One region of the Streptomyces macrosporus genome, then DNA from elsewhere that is predicted to be linked to it. Evidence: riboswitches for the same ligand, from Rfam matches in the RefSeq annotation. Region 1 holds a riboswitch; the other holds the start of a gene.
What was found. A riboswitch is a leader RNA that binds a small molecule or an ion and turns the genes downstream of it on or off. The one in region 1 is predicted to bind S-adenosylmethionine.
Positions count from the first base shown of each region.

Region 2: another riboswitch for S-adenosylmethionine. It lies ahead of thrC (threonine synthase); the one in region 1 lies ahead of ABD335_RS08170 (aminotransferase class V-fold PLP-dependent enzyme).

Region 1 covers NZ_BAAASZ010000015.1:1,566-4,959, forward strand. The annotation lists gene ABD335_RS08165 (DUF2165 domain-containing protein) at 1-26, shown strand, start outside; gene ABD335_RS08170 (aminotransferase class V-fold PLP-dependent enzyme) at 63-1,439, opposite strand; SAM riboswitch class IV at 1,703-1,822, opposite strand; gene ABD335_RS08175 (putative leader peptide) at 2,024-2,146, shown strand; gene ABD335_RS08180 (glutathione S-transferase C-terminal domain-containing protein) at 2,258-3,163, shown strand.
Region 2 covers NZ_BAAASZ010000006.1:83,767-87,160, reverse strand. The annotation lists gene ABD335_RS03320 (alpha,alpha-trehalose-phosphate synthase (UDP-forming)) at 1-356, opposite strand, end outside; gene ABD335_RS03315 (glucosyl-3-phosphoglycerate synthase) at 563-1,522, opposite strand; SAM riboswitch class I at 1,924-2,064, shown strand; gene thrC (threonine synthase) at 2,083-3,363, shown strand; gene ABD335_RS03305 (MoaD/ThiS family protein) at 3,360-3,394, shown strand, end outside.

The DNA.
Region 1 (3,394 bases):
CGGTGGACGAGGAGCGGGCCGCCTGAGGACCGGGACGCCGCGCCGGGCCGGGCGCGGTGCCGTCAGCGGTGGACGCCGGTGCCGGTCAGGTCCCGCACGGCGGTCAGGAAGCGCTCGATGTGCTCCTCGGGCGTGCCCGCGCCGAAGCTGACCCGCACCGCGTCCAGGCTCCGCCCGTCGATCGGGGAGAGACCGGACGCGCCGCACCGCGCCGACGCCTCCCCGGCGCCGCCCAGCAGGGCCCGCACCAGCGGGTGGGCGCAGAACAGGCCGTCGCGGACGCCGATGCCGTACTCGGCGGAGAGCGCGGCGGAGAAGTCGGAACTCCGCCGGCCCTCGACGGTGAAGGAGAGCACGCCGACCCGGGGGTGGTCCTCGCCGAACAGGCCGAGCACCCGCACCCCGGGCACCTCCGCGAGACCGGCCCGCAGCCGGTCGAGCAGCACCTCCTCGCGTGCGGCCAGCGCGTCCGGGCCCGCGTCGGTCAGGGCCCGGCAGGCGGAGGCCAGCGCGTGGACGCCGACGACGTTGGGCGAGCCCGCCTCGTGCCGGGCCGGACCGTGGTGCCACTCCACCGCCACCGTGCCGTCGCCCCGGCACTCCACCGCACGGCTCGCGCCTCCGCCCGCCAGGTACGGCTCGGCGGCGTCCAGCCAGTCGGTGCGTCCCGCCAACACCCCGGCGCCGAACGGGGCGTAGAGCTTGTGCCCGGAGAGGGCCACCCAGTCCACGCCCAGCTCCCGCACCGACACCCGGCGGTGCGGCGCGAGTTGGGCGGCGTCCAGCACCACGCGGACGCCGTGCCGGTGGGCCACCTCGGTCAGTTCGGCGACCGGCCAGATCTCTCCGGTGACGTTGGAGGCGCCCGTGACGCACAGCAGGCCGGGGCCGGACGGCGCGCTCGCCAGCGCCTCCCGAAGCGCGGCCACCGCCTGGCGCGGCGAACGGGGAGCGGGCAGGTACACCGGGCGCAGCCCGTCGCGGCGCCAGGGCAGCAGCGAGGCGTGGTGCTCGGTGACGAAGGAGAACACCCGGGTGCCCGCGGGGAGCGCGGCGGCCAGCAGGTTCAGGGAGTCGGTGGTGCCCCGCGTGAACACCACCTGGCGGTCCTCGGGCAGGTCGAGGAAATCGGCGACGGTCCGCCGGCTCTCCTCGTACAGGTCGGTGGAGAGCCGCGAGAGGTGACCGGCGCCGCGGTGCACGCTCGCGTAGGAGGGGAGGTAGGCGGCGACGTCGTCCCACACCCGCCGCAGTGCCGGGGCGCTGGCGGCGTAGTCCAGGGCGGCGTAGGGCACCGTCCCGCCCGTCGCCAGCGGTACTTCCACGTCCAGGCCCAGCACCGGCAGCGGGGGACGGACGGCGGCGGGGGCGTTCGGGACCGGGGCGTTCGGGGAGGCGGCGGTGGCGGAGGTGCGGACGGCAAGAGCGGTCCTGGTCATGGCGGTGCTCCCGAGTCGTGTGGGCGTGCGCGGCGCGAGACGGGCGCGCACGGACGGGGACGTGGGCGAGGACGGGTGTCGCACCTCCACGGCGGCTGCGGGCGGCGGCGGCCCGCGCGCAGGTCGGGAGTGCGGTTCGTACCCGTGGACGCCGGACACGGACCGGTCCGGCGGGTGCTGGGAGAGGAGGCTCCGGGCCTCTAGCGCATTCGCTTCGTCATGGTGTGTCCCCTCGGTACCAGGACCCCTGGACTGCCGCGAGGGGTCCGCGCTTGCCACACGGCGTTCGTGCCGTACGGCCCGGTCTTCACCCGGGGCACCCCGCCACGGACGGAGGGTTGCCGGACAGCCAGCCGGGGCTTGAAGGGCTGTCACTCGTGACCTGGCAGGGAGTATGGCACACGGCCGGCCGAGCGCCCAACCGCGTTCCGGGCTACCGGCGCACCGAGCGCCGGACGGAGACGGCGAGAGAGGTCCGTCCGCCATGTGAGACGGCGGACGGAATCCGTGAAGGCGCCCTTGACGGGGGACGGGAGCCACTCGACACTCCGAAGCGGGAATCCTAGTGAACGGGTAGGAAATCAATGGGGCGTTCGAAACCGGGCATCGACCGCGTGGCCCGCGCGGATCGGCCGTCGCCTCTTCTGACCTCGCGCCGCCACATCGATCTGCTGCGCGTCGCCGGCGCGGCGAGACCTCTCCACTGAGGCGACGGCCCTCCGTCCGCACACCGGACACGTGCCGGCACCGCCGCGCGCCCGCCTCCGACGACGACCTCCGCCACGTCCGCGCACCGGACCCCGGACCCAGGGAGACACATGCCCGCCACACGCCCGACAGCCGTGCCGCCCTTCCGGGGCAGGATCGGCCGTGACGCCCGCAGCGGCCACTACGCCGTGCCGCACCGCTACCGCCTCCACCTCTCGCCGTCCTGCCCGCACTGTCTGCGGATCGCCATCACCCACAGCCTGCTCGCCCTCGGCGACACCGTCCCGGTGACGCTTCTGCCCGCCGTGCCCGACGGACCCGGCGGCGGACACTCCCGGCTGCGCCCGCTGTACGAGGCCAGCGCCCACCGGTACTCCGGGCCGACCCTGGCGCCGGTCCTCGGCGACGACTGGACGGGACGGATCGTCAGCACGCACACCCCCGACATCCTGCGAGACCTGGCGCGGTGGTTCGGGGGCGACGGCCCCGGACCGTACCCCCGGGACGCCGAGGCGGAGATCGAGGACGTCGAACGCCTCTGTGAACAGGGCATCGACGAGGCCGCGCAGCGGGCCGGGCAACCCGACACCGACGACACGGCACGCGCCGCCGCCCTCGACGTCCTGCTCCGCGCCCTGGGCACGCTGGAGCGGCGGATCACCCGTCACGCCTACGTCCTGGGAGACGAACCCACCGCCGCCGACGTGCGGTTGTGGGTGACGCTGGTGCAACTCGACACCGTGCACCGCTGGCACCTGGACGCGTCCGCGGTGCACCGCGTCGCCGGTCACCCGCGTCTGTGGGCCTACGCACGGCGGTTGGCGGCCCACCCCGCCTTCGGCCCCCACCTCGACCTGGACGGCATCGCCCGCAGGCACCACGCGCACTGCCGGGGACTGGAGGCGGCCGGCGCGGCGGTGCGGATCGTGGACTGGACGGCCCACGTACCGGACCGGGCCGCGGCCCGGCCGGACCGGGTGCGCCGCGACGCGGTGATCCCGGCGAGCGGAGCCTGACGGACCCGCCCGTGGAGCGCGCCCACGGCGTTTGTAACGCGAGTGTGGCGCGCACACGAAAACGCCATTGCGATGTCCTCGATCGGGCGGTGCACCGCTTGACCGCCCGATCGAGCCGCGGATAACTTCCCTTCCCATGCAGACTCCCCTGCGGTTCTCCTTCCGATTCACGCGGCGCCGCGCTGTCGATCTCAAGCGCGTTGACGCCGCGATGTGTCGCTGATCTCCACC
Region 2 (3,394 bases), on a different contig from region 1:
TCCGTGTCGAAGACGGGCTCCAGCGGGGTCTGGTACAGCATGTGGTGGACGAACCACAGCACGGAGTTCGCGATGCCGTTGTAGGCGTCCGCGAAGACCTCCGGGGCCAGGTCCAGCATCCGCACCGTCTGGCCGCCGGTGTCGGCCGGGTCGAGCCTGCCGTCCGTGCGGCGGACGGCCTCGCGGTCGCCGTCCCCCAGCGCCGCGCACACCCACACCGCGTCGCCCTTGACGGTCGACAGGCCGGAGACCAGCCCGCCGCCGCCGCGTTTGGCGGTCAGCTCGCCTCTCTCCCCGACCGTGTAGGAGACGGGTCCGCGATTGGACGCGACGAGTACCTGGTGCCGAGTGACCATGACCGGAACCTAGCCGCTGTCCGGACCGCGCAAACGTGCGGTTCTCGTCACACGGCGTCCGTGTTCTGCCAGGTGGGCCGGTACGGGCCGGTAACCGCACGAGTGGCCGCGGGACGTTCCGGGTGCGCCGGGAGGACCCGGGCGCGCGGCGGCGCGCCCCGGTGCGCGCCGGCGGGGCCGGGACGCACCGGGGCGGCGCGGTGCCCTCAGGCCGCGTGGCGCCGGGCGGCGTACTCCGGGACCGTGCGCATCGGCGGACGTTCCTCGGTGTCCACCGGGTGGGTGCGCGGAACGAAGCTCCCGTCGGGGCCGCGTTCGAACTGGGTCAGCTCCGGGCGTATGAGCGGGCCGCGCGCCAGCCGCGCGTGGGCCGTGCGGTATATGGCGGCGGCCATCCGGCCCAGGGCGGGGCCGTCCTGGTTGCGGTGCTTGCGCACGCCCACGTCGACCTGGCCGAGCGCGTCGAGCCCGACGGTGCGCAGCGCGTCCACCAACAGGCCCAGTTCGACGCCGTAGCCGACGGGGAAGCTCAGCCGCTCCAGCAGGGAGCGCCGGGCCGCGTACTCCCCGCCCAGTGGCTGGACGAAACCCGCCAGCTGTGGCCAGTACAGGTTGATCAGGGGCCGCGCGACCAGTTCGGTGACCCGGCCGCCTCCCACCGGGGCGTTCCCGATCGCGCGGTCGTACATCGCCTTGACCAGCGCCAGGTCGGGCTCGGTCAGCAGCGGGCCCACGATGCCCGAGACGAAGGCCGGGTCGAAGTCCCGCAGGTCCGCGTCGACGAAGCAGACGATCTCCCCGCTGGTGACCATCAGCGACCGCCACAGCACCTCGCCCTTGCCCGGCAGCGCGGGCAGCCGGGGCAGGACGTCGTCCCGGTGGACCACCCGCGCGCCCGCGGCCGCGGCGACCGCGGAGGTGCGGTCGGTGGAGCCGGAGTCCATCACGACCAGTTCGTCGACCAGGGGCGTCTCCTCGGTCATCAGCTCGCGGCGGATCGCGGCGACGATGTCCCCGACCGTCGCCTCCTCGTTCAGTGCCGGAAGCACCACACTCACCCGCCCTGCCGGTCCCGCCGCCCGCTTCGCGGCCAGCAGCCGGGGCAGCGGGCGGTCGACAGCGCTCCAGGAGCGTCGTTCCAGCCAGCGGTCGACCTCGTCCAGCACGTGTCGCCTCCCTAATCCTCGGCGTCCTGGGTGTTCCCGGCGCCCCGGGCATTCTGCGGGAGCCGGGTCACCCGGGCGCTCTCGGCATCGGTGGTGAAGGGTTCGTGATCGGTTGGCGATCGGTCGGCGGCGGGTCGGCGGTCGGTTCGCGGTCGCCCGCCGCCGACCGCCGGTGCCGTGTTCCCCGGCCTCCGGTCCCGGAACGTCCGTGCGGCTTCCGAGTGTGTTCCTGTGCGTGTCCCGTGTGCGGCTCCGTGGGCGGTTCGTCTCGCGGTTCGGACGGCGGACCTGAACGGTGGAGGCGTCGGTTACAGTCTTGGACAACGCGCGGGAGTTCCGCATCTCGAGGGACCGGCGTGCACAAACGCCCCGGCCACGGTAACGGCCGGGTGCCATAGAGCAGCTCATCCAGAGGGGCAGAGGGAACGGCCCGTTGAAGCCCCGGCAACCCTCCCGCCGGCACTCGTTCGTCACGGTCGAGGCCACGGTGGGGAAGGTGCCAATTCCGGCCCGGACGAAAGACGTCCCGGGGAAGATGAGGAGAAAGGGCCTCGCCATCCATGGCTGTGCAAACCGTTGCAGGCAGCACCGATATCTCGCTCGGCCCCGCCGTCGCGCTCTCCTGTCGCGAGTGCGGCGAACGTTTCCCGCTCGGTCCGATCTTCGCCTGTGAGATGTGTTTCGGGCCGCTGGAGATCGCGTACGACCTGCCCGAGGGGGACCCGGAGGGCCTGCGGAAGCGGATCGAGGCCGGGCCGAACAACATCTGGCGCTACGCCCCGCTGCTGCCCGTGCCCGCCGACGTGGCGGAGAAGCCCAACACGAACCCGGGCTTCACCAAGCTGGTGAAGGCCGACCGTCTCGCCCGCGAGTTGGGCGTCACCGGCGGTCTGTACGTCAAGGACGACTCCGGCAACCCGACGCACTCCTTCAAGGACCGGGTGGTCGCCATCGCCGTCGAGGCCGCCCGCGCCTTCGGCTTCACCACCCTCTCGTGCTCCTCCACCGGCAACCTGGCCGGCGCCGTCGGCGCCGCCGCTGCCCGCGCCGGATTCCGCTCCTGCGTCTTCATCCCGCACGACCTGGAGCAGGGCAAGGTCGTGATGGCCGCGGTCTACGGCGGCGACCTGGTCGGCATCGAGGGCACCTACGACGACGTGAACCGCTTCTGCTCCGAGCTGATCGGCGATCCCGCGGGCGAGGGCTGGGGCTTCGTCAACGTCAACCTCCGCCCCTACTACGCCGAGGGCTCCAAGACCCTGGCGTACGAGATCTGCGAGCAGCTCGGCTGGAAGCTGCCGGACCAGCTCGTCGTCCCGATCGCCTCCGGCTCCCAGCTCACCAAGATCGACAAGGGGCTGCGCGAGCTGATCCGGCTGGGGCTGGTCGAGGACAAGCCGTACCGGATCTTCGGCGCCCAGGCCGAGGGTTGCTCGCCGGTGTCGCGGGCCTTCAAGGACGGCCACGACGTGGTGCGGCCGGTGCGGCCGGACACCATCGCCAAGTCCCTGGCCATCGGCAACCCGGCCGACGGCCCGTACGTCCTGGACATCGCGCGCCGCACCGGCGGTGCCGTGGAGGACGTGGACGACGGACGGATCGTCGAGGCGATCAAGCTGCTGGCGCGCACCGAGGGCATCTTCGCGGAGACCGCGGGCGGCGTGACCGTCGGCGTGACGAAGAAGCTCCTCGAGGAGGGCGTGCTCGACCCGTCCCTGACCACCGTCGTCCTCAACACCGGCGACGGCCTGAAGACCCTGGACGCGGTGGCGTCGACCACCGGACCGTCCGCGATCATCCGTCCGAACCTGGACTCCTTCCGAGAGGCTGGCCTGGCATGAGTGTCTCCGTCCGTATCCCGACGATCCTGCG